DNA from 2 places in the Paenibacillus sp. FSL H8-0315 genome. Region 2 is predicted to be linked to the other one. Evidence: riboswitches for the same ligand, from Rfam matches in the RefSeq annotation. Region 2 holds a riboswitch; the other holds the start of a gene.
What was found. Region 2 has a riboswitch for cyclic di-AMP ahead of MHB56_RS09995 (alpha/beta fold hydrolase). Riboswitches for the same ligand answer to the same signal wherever they lie in the genome.

Region 1 (6,041 bases), 3.5 Mb from region 2:
AGAGCCTTCCTGCCGTCAAGAACGGATATGTCTATACACAAGACATCATGAAGACTTCAAGTGATGCGACAACAAGAGAATGGCTGCTTGGCGAAATTCCACAGCTATTGAATATGAAATAACCTTCTGTGATGAAGAGTTTAACACAAGGCTGATAAAAAACTGCAAGAAGCATGTCAACAGCTGTTGATATGCTTCTTTTTTTTATATACAATGAATTCATTGATAATCATTCTCACCAAATGAACGGAGGCTGAACCCATGCTGCATACATCATCGTCCTGCCCCCCACTCCACTCTCTGCTATTTCAACTAAACGAGGCCGAACTGATGATTCAAGCTGCCGATTCAAGCTCTATGACGCGTACAACCCAGGACTATACCCTTCTCATATTTACTGGAGGGAACGGACAATTGAACCTCGATGATCAAAGCGTGATACTAAGTACGGATAAATGTTATCTACTATCTCCTGGAATCTCCTATAGTACGAACAACCAGGAGCTGACGTTGTATTATTACCTCATCACCTTTACAGCAATTTATACAACCGAGCATCCTAAACGATATTCTGGAGAGCTGCTTTCCGGCAGACGGGAGTTAATTGTGCACCCGTTCACCAAGGTAATCCGACTAGTCGAAGACCTGCTCATGAACAGGAATAACACCGATGATGTACAACAATTCAAGCGACAATTAAAATTCCAAGAATTGCTGCTGCTACTTTTTGAGCATAATTACCCTTCCAAACACCTGCCAAGTCCTACGGAATCCGTAGAAAAGACCATAACATTCATTCAGGAGCATTATACAGAGAGTATCACCGTGAAGCAGTTAGCTGAACTGGCGGGAATATCAATCTGGCAATATACACCGATCTTTCAGCAGCTTACGGGTAAAAAGCCGCTTGAATACCTGACGGATCTGCGCATTAATCATTCCAAACGATTCCTGCAGGAATCGACTGAACCACTGCGGGAAATCGCCAGACTGGTCGGCTTCTCGGATGAATACTATTTCAGCCGCCGCTTTCGGCAAAAAACCGGAGTTACACCCGGACAATATGCACATCAGCAAGGTCGTAAGCTTACCGTCAAGGATTGGACGGGTCATGAGGTGGAAATTCCTGAACGAGCGAAACGTATTGTCTATCATGGCGAGACACTTGGCGACCTTCTCGCGTTAGGTGTAAAGCCTATCGGTGGAGATGAAGCGTTCGCCCGGAACAGCGTCTATAAACATCGGCTTAAGAAGCTCGCCAACGTCGGGTTTCCACTGGACCCGCAGTTGACCGCTTCCCTAAACCCAGATTTGATCATTTTGGCAAATAGTGATGAAAGAGCCTACAGAGCAGTTTCTGGTATCGCTCCGACACTCACCTTTGATTCATTTGCATCTCTCGACAACCGAATGCGGACATTAGGCAGTTGGCTAGGTAAACAGCGCGAAGCCGAAGCATGGCTGGAGTCATTCACAATCAAAAACGCTGCCATGTGGCAGCAGCTTTACACGACAACCCTCCAAGTTGGAGAAACCGCCTCTGCTTTGGTCTATGATCATGGGGATCATCTGTATGCTATGGGAATGTCCGGATTCTCCACTGCGCTTTATGCCCCTTGTGGTTTACAACCGACCGAAGAGATCCAGGCCATATTGGACGAAGAGTTAGGGTTCGCCGAAGTTGATCCAACACGACTGCCTGCCTACGCCGGAGATCATATCTTCATGCTCATTCCGGAACGCAAAGACTCGCGAGCTGCGATGGAACGATTACTAGACAGTTCACTTTGGAACAATCTCCCGGCAGTACGTCAGGGACATGTTTATCTGCTCGACGGAAGCAAATGGAACTCTAGTGATGCGTTAACCCGGGAGAAGCTGCTAACGCTGTTGCCTAAACTACTCGGCGGAAGTAGCGCTAGCAATTAAAGGTGAATCTAGGATTGTCTTTTGACTTTTCAAAACTTCATAGGGTATACTTTATCTACGCTTAATTTCCAACTTTTACAGTTGAAAAGCGGGGGAACCAGTTAATTGGGGCGAATCATTGAGCATTAGAATGTAGGGTACCATCTTACCCGAGTCCGTCAGCTAACCTCGTCAGCAGTGGATGGGTCTGCTTTTCATGTTATTTACATAACCAGAGACCCTTGCTAAGGGTCTCTTTTTGTGCTTTTTTTGGACCCTGCTGGCAGTAGATTGGCCTTTGACACTAAGGCTCCCTCATTTCTCACACTACGAGACAAAGGAGAGATGTACGTGCAAAAGGTAAAGTACTTCACGGATATTAACAAAATAGCTATGTTGTCTGAGCTGGAAAAAGAGAATCTGAAAGAAATTACGGACAAGTTTGTTTTTCGTGTAAATGACTACTATCTGTCTTTAATTAACTGGGATGATCCAAATGATCCCATCCGTAAGCTGGTTATTCCTAACGAAGGTGAACTGCTGGAGTATGGGCGCTGGGACGCCTCCGATGAGGACACGAATTATGTGGTACCTGGTTGTCAGCACAAGTATAGAACCACTGCACTACTGATTGTATCCGAGGTCTGCGGGGCTTATTGCCGCTACTGTTTCCGTAAGCGTCTGTTCCGAAATGACGTGAAAGAGGCGATGGCTGATGTCTCTCCGGGTTTGGAGTATATCGCAAATAATCCGGAGATTAACAACGTACTTCTTACGGGCGGGGACAGTTTAATTCTCTCCACACCGAAGCTAAGATCCATTATTGAAAATCTAAGAAGCATTGAGCATGTTAAGATCATTAGACTGGGTTCCAAAATTCCCGTATTTAATCCGATGCGGATCTCTGAAGACGAAGAGCTGCTGGAGCTGATTCGTACTTACTCTACCGAAGACAAACGAATCTATGTTATGGCGCACATCAATCATCCTCGTGAAATCACACCTGAAGCCAAAAAAGCATTTAAAGCTCTCCACAACGCAGGGGCAATTGTCGTAAATCAGACCCCCATCCTCAAAGGCATCAACGATGATCCCGTTATTTTAGGGGAACTACTGGACCGGCTTTCATGGGCTGGCGTTACACCCTACTACTTCTTTGTGAACCGGCCCGTAGCCGGAAACCGAGATTTCGTATTACCGCTCGAGCAAGTCTATCAAATTGTAGAAGAAGCCAAAGCCAGAACCTCAGGACTTGGCAAAAGAGTACGCTTATCCATGAGCCACACCTCAGGAAAAATAGAAATTCTCGCCATTGATAACGGAAAAGCCTATCTCAAATACCATCAATCCAGAGATCAGGAATACGGAAAATTTATGATTCTAGATTGTCCAAAGGACGCCGAATGGTTCGATGACCTGCCTGGGAATGTGCAATATTGGACCCCACCTGTGAAAAAAAACGATGCTATTATTTCTGTTAATGATTTATCTGGCGAGCCTGCGGATTTAATCTGTAAATAGATTAATCAGCTCTGTCAGACTCTGTCATAGGATATTTCTTCATCACCAACAACAAAACTCCTCCCGCCCAAAATTAGCCCGAAAAAATCTATGATATAATCACGCTGTAACACGAAATGGACTAATGGGTGGGAATGCACACATGAAATTGGAACGATTGATTTCTATGATCTACAAGCTATTGAACCACGAAGTTTTATCTGCCTCCAAGCTGGCTGAAGAGTTTCAGGTTTCCCAGCGAACAATCTATAGAGATATCGATGTGATTTGTGCCGCTGGCATCCCGGTCGTATCGTATCAGGGAACTAAAGGTGGATATGGCATTATGGACGGATATAAAATGGATAAAAGCCTGCTCCGTTCGTATGATGTCACTTCTCTGATTACTGTACTGAACAGTCTTTCTTCCGTGTTTGAAGATGAGCATACGCAAGGAACCATTGAACGGCTGCAAACGATTGGAACGGAGCCACAGACCTCTAGTCTCGCGGTGGATCTTGAAACCCGGCGTACGGATCCTGACGCACTTCCTCTTTTACGTGCGGCTATATCGGAACGAAATGTTGTCCGTTTTGATTACATCAGTGTAAAAAATGAACGTACAACCCGTGAAATGGAACCAGTAAAGCTTCATTTTAAATATAGCAACTGGTACATCTATGGTTATTGCCGGGCTCGGCAGGACTATCGGGAGTTCCGACTTTCCCGGATGCTGAATTTGTTCCTGACGCAGGATACCTTTCATTCGCAACATGAGGTACCCAAAGAGGCTGGCTGTTCAAACAGGGCAGATCAGGTGGAGGAAATAGTAATCCGGGTGGGCCCTGAGGCTTTGGCAGAAGCTTTGGATCAGTTTCATCTAGTCGACAAGGAATTTCATTCCGATAAAAGCATGACGATGCGAATTCCTGTGTATAAGCCATTGGAAGCTCGTTGGCTTTGGTCCATTCTGCTGAGTTTCGGCAGCGGGGCCGAAGTCCTCGAACCCCCTGCATTGCGAGGTATTTTAAAAGAGCAGCTTCAAAACACACTCAAACTTTATGAAGAAGTATGACAGTCTGATGTCATACTTCTTCTTTTATATTAACTACAGTAACAAAAAACAAATCCATGACCATTCAAAAGGAGAATGTACGAATGACAAATTATCCAGTAGAAATGTTTAAATACCACACATGGGCAAACCAAACTATCCTGGGGAGAATCAAGGAACTCCCGCCTTCTGTGCTAAGTCAAGAAGTGAACAGCTCATTTCCCACCATCGCTCATGCCCTTAGCCATATCTATGCGGTTGATACGATGTGGTATCTTGTATTAACAGGCACTGCCATGCCAGAGGCTTTTCAACAAAGTATCCCGCTAAATTTGAGCATTCTAGATTCTGTGGATGAATACGTAAATATCTTTGCCCAGCTATCAGAACAATACAAAGCATGGTTACACAACCAATCCGATTTGGAGCAAACCATTCTGCTTGACAATCCATTCGCCGGAATCCGCCAAACACGCCTATCAGAAATTGTGTTGCAAGTCGCCAATCACGGGACTTATCATAGAGGCAATGTATCTACTATGTTACGGCAGTTAGGCCATGCTTCCACCATGAATGACTATGCTCTTTTTTGGTATCAGGTTCCTGCAAAAGCAATTTAATCTCGGATGGGCAAGACGCTCCACTCCATACCTAGAAAGGAAATTGTATTTTAATTATGGAGATTAAAAATCTAATTACAGTAAAAACGAGAGAAGATTTAAGAGTTTGGCTGCAGGAGAATTGTAAGACTGAACAATCTTGTTGGGTACTCGTTAGTATGACGCCAAACCCAGAAACGTTGCTATATTTGGACGTAGTTGAGGAATGTTTGTGTTTTGGATGGATCGATGGAGTGAAAAAGAAAATTTCGGAAACGGAGCTGGCGCAAAGACTCTCTCCCCGAAGCAAAAGAAGCTCTTGGACTGAATTGAATAAAGAGCGTGTCCGCCGCCTCGAAAAGCTGGGGTTAATGAGTGCTGAAGGAAAACGGATACTTCCTGATATGAACCCTGATTCTTTTATAGTAGATAAGATTATAGAGCAACGGCTAAAAGAGGACAGGCAAGTATATGAGAATTTCACGGCCTTTCCAGCCCTTTATAAAAGAGTTCGGATCGACACGATCCAAAGCAATAAACATCAGCCAGATTTATTTAAGAGTAAATTAGACAAATTCATAGCAAACACTAAAGAAAATAAAATGTACGGGCAATGGCATGATAATGGACGTCTGCTAGATTATTAAGCTGCGCTAGATGCACGATCTCCTGCTGTGGCTTTCGGACCCCAATGACGCTATTTACTAATTAATCGCCTTTTCAGCAACTTATCGGACCCCAGTGCAGCTATTCCTTAGAAACAGGCTCTTATACGGTGATTTTTCCGCCATTAGGAGCTATGTGGTCCGATAATACTCCAAATGGCGGATTTTCCTGCTTATAAGGTCTGCTGAGTCCGATACCGCCAAGTATGATCATTCACTGGACTCCTGAGTCCGACACCGCCGAAGTATGATCATTCGCCGGGTCTACTGCTACCGCTACCACTACTGCTACTGCTACTGCTACCATGATCTCCT
Region 2 (6,041 bases):
TACTATTAATCTTGGAACTTTTGTCAGCGGAATTACGAATGGTATCAATTTTGCTGTAACTCCACAGACACGTTTGCTTATGGTATTCTCAGCCACCGCTACAGGCCTCACCCTTGTAAATACAGTCACTGGTTATGCAAGTGCTGGCTTTACGATTGTATAATCACTAAAACAAATTTTAAAAAAGCATCTGCGATTCCTTTTGAAGGAATGACAGATGCTTTTTTTTGTAATATGCGGGTTCAACTTCTTGATCCTTCGGACTCAAATGCCGCTATTCGTTAATTTATCACTGTTTAGAGAGATTATCGGACCTGAGAGGCGCTATTGGGCAGAAATGATGCTCAATTTTGTCTATTTTGTACAAATAGCGACTATGGGGTCCTATAACAACCCAAAAAGAGGAAAATGTTGCAGATAAGAGCGCCTGAGTCCGATAGCGAGTCCGTTCACTGAGATTCATAATCCGTTCACTGAGAGTCATAGTCCGTTCACTGAGAGTCATAGTCCGTCCACTGGAAGTCAAAGTCCGTCCACTGGAAGTCAAAGTCCGTTCACTAGGATTCACACTTTGTCACTGTTTGCAAAAACGAACCTCACAACTAATACGATTTCAGCTTATAACAAATACACCTTCAGCTTATCGATGACCTCATCGATTTCCGCTGTAGTCGTATATCGTCCCACACTAAAACGAACCGCCCCCCGTCCAATGTTCTCCGACACATGCATAGCCTTTAAAACAGGCGAAATCAACGTTTCACCGGAATGGCACGCCGAGCCAGTTGAAGCAGCCACAGCTTCCAGGGAATCGATAATTTCATGACCCACTGCTCCAAGAAAACTAACGTTAAGGGTGTTAGGCAAGCGCTTGTGTTTATGACCATTCAAATGAATTTTTTCGCCAAAAGACTCCTGCAGTCTTCCATAGAAATACTCCGTAACTTGCTTAACTCTTTTTCTAGAATCAGAGTCAGCAGCAAGCTCGCAGGCTTTTCCTAAGCCAATAATGTAGGGTGTATTTTCTGTCCCCGCTCTTCGCCCCTGTTCATGGCCCGCACCGTGTATCAAAGGCTCAATGTGAATGCCGTCCCGAATGTACAATGCTCCAATGCCTTTGGGCGCATATAATTTATGGCCTGCAAGCGTTAGAAAATCCACCCCTAAATCCGCTACATCGAGGTCTACTTTTCCCGCAGATTGTGAAGCATCTGTATGAATAAGAATGCCCCGTTCGTGGCAGACCTCAGCTATTTCCTTGATCGGCTGGATCGTACCCGTTTCGTTATTAGAGTGCATGATGGAGACCAGAATGGTTTGGTCCGTGAGCTGCTTTTTCACATCGTCAACCTGCACCATTCCATACGAGTCAACAGGTACATAAGTCAGGTTGTATCCCATCTGCTCCAGGTACTGACAAGGTTTAATTACCGCTGGATGCTCAATAGCAGACAGGATAATGTGATTACCTTTATGGCGATACGTTTGGGCTACTCCTTTAATGACAGTATTATTAGACTCACTACCCCCACTGGTAAAAAGCACCTCACCCGGCGCACAATTCAGGAAATCAGCCACCTGTGTTCTTGCCTGCTCTATTCCGAGTTTAGCTTCCCGCCCCAAAGAATGACTGCTTGAAGGATTCCCAAAATGACCGTAAAGATAAGGGATCATAACCTCTACTACTTCCTTATCTACTGGTGTTGTAGCGTTGTAATCTAAATAGATCATATTAAGTAAAGCCCCCTTTAACCATAACGCGAAACTTATACTTCTTGATGTTTTAAAAAAGAACGCACAGCAGTCTCAGCTTCATCCAGATTATTCACTTTAAAAGTAACTCTCTCAATGCCTTCATACTGAGTGGACGTATAATCGTATCTAGGATCATAGTAATATTCTAGCAGCAGCGCCACAGCTTCGCCGAACAAATCTGCCTGCAAGCATCGCTCGATTTCTGCCGCAATAGGGATATGAATTCGGGATTTAATACTCCGAAATGCAGAAATACATTGCTCCTTGTATTCTTCTGGCCGATAATCCTCAAGGATTTGCTCCACTCTGGCATGTAAAGGCATCTCAATCCAGATCTGTGTTCCGATCTCTTTTTGCTCGGCCATAAACGGGGGCATCACTACCTTACCAATCTTTTTGCTCTCCGCTTCAAATAGTACATAAGGAGAATCCCCGATCTTAATTAACTCCTCTAAAAGAAGACTATCGAACGTTTTTTGATTGTTCGCACGAAGGCCAATCTCACCAAAAATAGAACCACGGTGACCTGCCATCCCTTCCAAATCCAGAACAGGATACCCCTGTGTCTTCAGGCGGTGTAACAGATTGGTTTTACCTGTGCCTGTATTTCCGTGAATCACATAAGACTTCGCCTTACATTCATAGGACTCCAATTCGTCGAGCACCCATTTACGATAAGCCTTATAGCCGCCTATCAGCCGGTAAGCATGAATATCCATTAAAGAGAGTACGGTCGCAGTTGTACGGCTGCGCATACCTCCCCTCCAGCAGAATACAGCTTTGTCTCCTTGAATCGCTGCAAATTCTTTGACAAAAGAAGGCAGTTTTGCCGCAGCAATCTCCAAACCACGTTCTTTCGCGGCCTGCACACTTGTCTGTTTATACAACGTCCCTACTTCAGCCCGTTCCTGATCATCAAAAAAGGGAATATTCAAACTATCCGGCAGCGTTGCATCTTTATATTCAGAAGGAGATCTAACATCAATAATGGTGATCTGCTTCTTGTTTTTTAACACTCTAAGTTCTTCCAGTGTAATGTCCTGAAACAATATGCTCTCTCCTCTGGTGGCTAACCTTCATAATTTGCTCTAAGCTGATATACAACAGTTATTCCACAGCAGCTATAACCGTAATCTGACCCGGATGCTCTTCCGTTACCTCTCCGATCAATGCCGCTTCTACCCCTGCATCTACTAACTCTTTTAGCAAATCTTCGCTTTGTTCAGGGGCCACAGAGATCAGCAATCCGCCAGAAGTCACAGCGTCACATAGAATATAGCGGCTTAGTTGGTCCATCTCTTCCGGATAAAGAATGCTGCCTTCCAGATGGGCAAAGTTATTCTTAGTGCCTCCTGGAACAAATCCCTGTTCCGCAAGCTCTCTTACTCTTGGCAGCATCGGTACATCGCCTTGACGAATGATCAGGCCCGTGCCGCTCCCTTTAGCCATTTCCGAGGCATGTCCCAGTAGCCCAAATCCGGTAACATCTGTACAAGCATGTACATCATAAGGCTCCATGATTTCAGCCGCTTTTTTATTCAAAGTAGACATTACTGTCGTAAGGCGTGTGGTTTCTTCAGGAGATAGCTGATCCTTTTTAATGGAAGTTGTTAAGATCCCCACACCGATAGGCTTCGTTAGAATCAGCTTGTCTCCCACCTTGGCGCTCGCATTCGTTCTTACTTTGTCAGGATGCACAAGGCCCGTAACGGCCAATCCGAATTTGGGCTCTTTATCGTCGATGGAATGTCCGCCCACAAGAGTAGCTCCTGCTTCCTGTACTTTATCCGCTGCACCGCGCAAAATGTCACCGAGAATACTTTTATCTAAAACAGAAATAGGGAAGGCCACAATATTAAGCACCGTAAGCGGCTTTCCACCCATCGCATAAATATCACTTAATGCATTGGCTGCTGCAATTTGACCAAATGAATAGGGATCATCCACGATCGGCGTGAAAAAATCAACAGTTTGCACTAACGCTAATTCATCACTTAAACGGTACACCCCTGCATCATCACTAGTGTCCAGACCTACAAGTAGATCCGGGTTAGGAACAGTTGGTGGCAGACTGCGAATAACCTGCATGAGATCAGCGGGACCGATTTTGCAGCCGCAGCCCCCTTTTGAAGATAATGAAGTCAGTTTTATAGTTTCAGCTTGAGACATCATGACTCAGCTCCTTTAGTATGAATTATCTTAATCTTACACGAGTAGACCGCATTGTACAAAATGCAAGAGTAGCAGATGTGCTGCTTGTTACGCCTTCCTCTATACACTTACCATCACTACTTAGGTCTACCGTTCTTTCCCACGTCGGGTGAGCTATATTTGATGCTGTGGTAGGGTGGGACATTAAGTGGCGTTCTAGGTACAATATGCTTGTAAATGTTCAACATCCATCGGTTAGTAAAATAACCAAAGGCTGGCTCATTCGTAGATTTTACTACTGATAAGCCAGCCTTTAGTTGGATGTCCATTATATTAGGGAAATCCTCCCTAAAAACATCCTATTATTAGGGAAGTTTTCCCTAATCCATGTTCTAGGAGCCATAATCTCCTTCACTTTAGGGAGAATTCCCCTAAAGTTCAACCCAAAAGGACGTCCCATAGCCAGCTCGTGCTCCCTGGCTATGGGACGTCTTTTTTCTCACTTAAACGCTTCGCTTGTGAAGGTCTCCCAATAGATCAGCTAATCTGCTGAGTACCCTGCTGCTTCTCTAAGAAACGTTGAAGAATCGCATTGAATTGCTCCGGTTGGCACAGATTACTTGGATCTAATGCGTTCGGAATAATCGCCAACTGCGCATGTGGCAGCTGAGACACCATTTCCTTCATACAATTCACTCCAAATTCATTAAAGTCCCCTACAATACATAAAGCAGGACGTTTAAAAGCCTTTAAGCATCTGGTGTAATCAACATGGCTCGTAGCCAGCCTTTGCCGATATAGCTCCCGGGGACGTTTGTCCAGCAGCCCTCTTCTAATCTCATTGTAGGCCAGACTCCAGCGCTCTCGGTACATCATCCGAATCGAAGGCAACACCAGCTCGCTTGGGAGATAATACATTAGTAAACTGCAATATGCTGCCATAGTTTGTATTTTCCCTACTATTGTTGATCCGTGAGTCCTACAAAAGCTATCCGCAACCACAATGGCTTTTACACGCTCAGGATATTGTTTGGCAATATGCTGAACGACTAAGCCACCATAGGCGATTCCTACAAAAACTGCTTCACGGATACCTAGGTCATTCAACAGCATAATCAGATCCAGACATTGCGTCTCAATAATCTCATGTGGGGCCTCCAGCAGTTTACCAGACTTGCCATTCCCCCGTAAATCGCACAAAATCACTTTATATTTATCGGAAAAATACTCCAGCTGTGGTTTGAACATACTGTGTGTTAATCCATGTCCATGGATAAACACAACCGGAGTGCCAGTTCCATTGATTTCATAATAGAGCGAAGTTCCGTTCAGTTTAGCGATAGGCAAAGGTAACACCTCTTTCATAATAAATTCTACGACTATATCTGCTTAAAAACGCAGCAAAAAACCACAGAGGGATTCTCTGTGGCTATTCATCACTAAACACGCCATTCATCCTCTCTCCATACGCTTACGAGGTTAGCTGTCGGATTCGGGCAGTGAGAGTTGCCCTACCTGCAGGGATGCATATTATGCACCCGGAACAGGATTCACCCCATAACCAGTGCCGACTCTCACATCGGCTGCCAGTTGTTGGTTCCCCCGCTTTCCAGAAACGGAAATTAAGCGGATTGCTTATGTAATTGTAAATTTAAGATAATTCTCAGTTCTGAGATGAATCATACTCTTGTAAGGTTTTCTTGTAAAGGAGGGCTCTGGTCAAAATAATGTTGAAAGCAATGCTTTTCATTTCATATTAAGCATACTCTTCATTTTCTCTTTCTTTTGCTCTTGTTTACTCGTTTTCTTTAGAAAAACAGCTCTGAAGCAAGCGAAAAAGGGGGTGATTCACCAGTACTTTCCTATTTAATAAGAAACGACAATCTTCAATACCAATATTGGGCCAGTTTCTGTACCTTGGGGTGTTCGTCGTTTCTATGTCCCCGATCCGTTTGGCAAGCTTGTTAATATTATTTCACATGAACAGCACGAATGATTTCATAAAAAAGAAAAAAGCTAAGCAGAATCAGAGATCTCCCCCTGTCCACTTAGCTTCCTTTTACAATACTATGGCTACAAAAGATCGGCGTTTTTCAATGCATGCTCCCAGCTTGGAAAAAAGAACAGCGCACTTC

Region 1: another riboswitch for cyclic di-AMP. It lies ahead of MHB56_RS25155 (KamA family radical SAM protein); the one in region 2 lies ahead of MHB56_RS09995 (alpha/beta fold hydrolase).

What each region holds. Positions count from the first base shown of each region.
Region 1 is NZ_JBBOTA010000001.1:5,810,943-5,816,983, reverse strand. Features, by position in the region: gene MHB56_RS25165 (ABC transporter substrate-binding protein) at 1-122, shown strand, start outside; gene MHB56_RS25160 (AraC family transcriptional regulator) at 262-1,929, shown strand; cyclic di-AMP (ydaO/yuaA leader) riboswitch at 1,978-2,121, shown strand; gene MHB56_RS25155 (KamA family radical SAM protein) at 2,254-3,429, shown strand; gene MHB56_RS25150 (helix-turn-helix transcriptional regulator) at 3,572-4,483, shown strand; gene MHB56_RS25145 (DinB family protein) at 4,567-5,082, shown strand; gene MHB56_RS25140 (YdeI/OmpD-associated family protein) at 5,139-5,708, shown strand.
Region 2 is NZ_JBBOTA010000001.1:2,319,301-2,325,341, forward strand. Features, by position in the region: gene MHB56_RS09975 (exosporium glycoprotein BclB-related protein) at 1-163, shown strand, start outside; gene MHB56_RS09980 (cysteine desulfurase family protein) at 619-1,731, opposite strand; gene mnmH (tRNA 2-selenouridine(34) synthase MnmH) at 1,767-2,804, opposite strand; gene selD (selenide, water dikinase SelD) at 2,863-3,924, opposite strand; gene MHB56_RS09995 (alpha/beta fold hydrolase) at 4,444-5,253, opposite strand; cyclic di-AMP (ydaO/yuaA leader) riboswitch at 5,359-5,545, opposite strand; partial or broken gene MHB56_RS10000 (glyoxalase) at 5,792-5,902, shown strand; gene MHB56_RS10005 (hypothetical protein) at 5,980-6,041, opposite strand, start outside.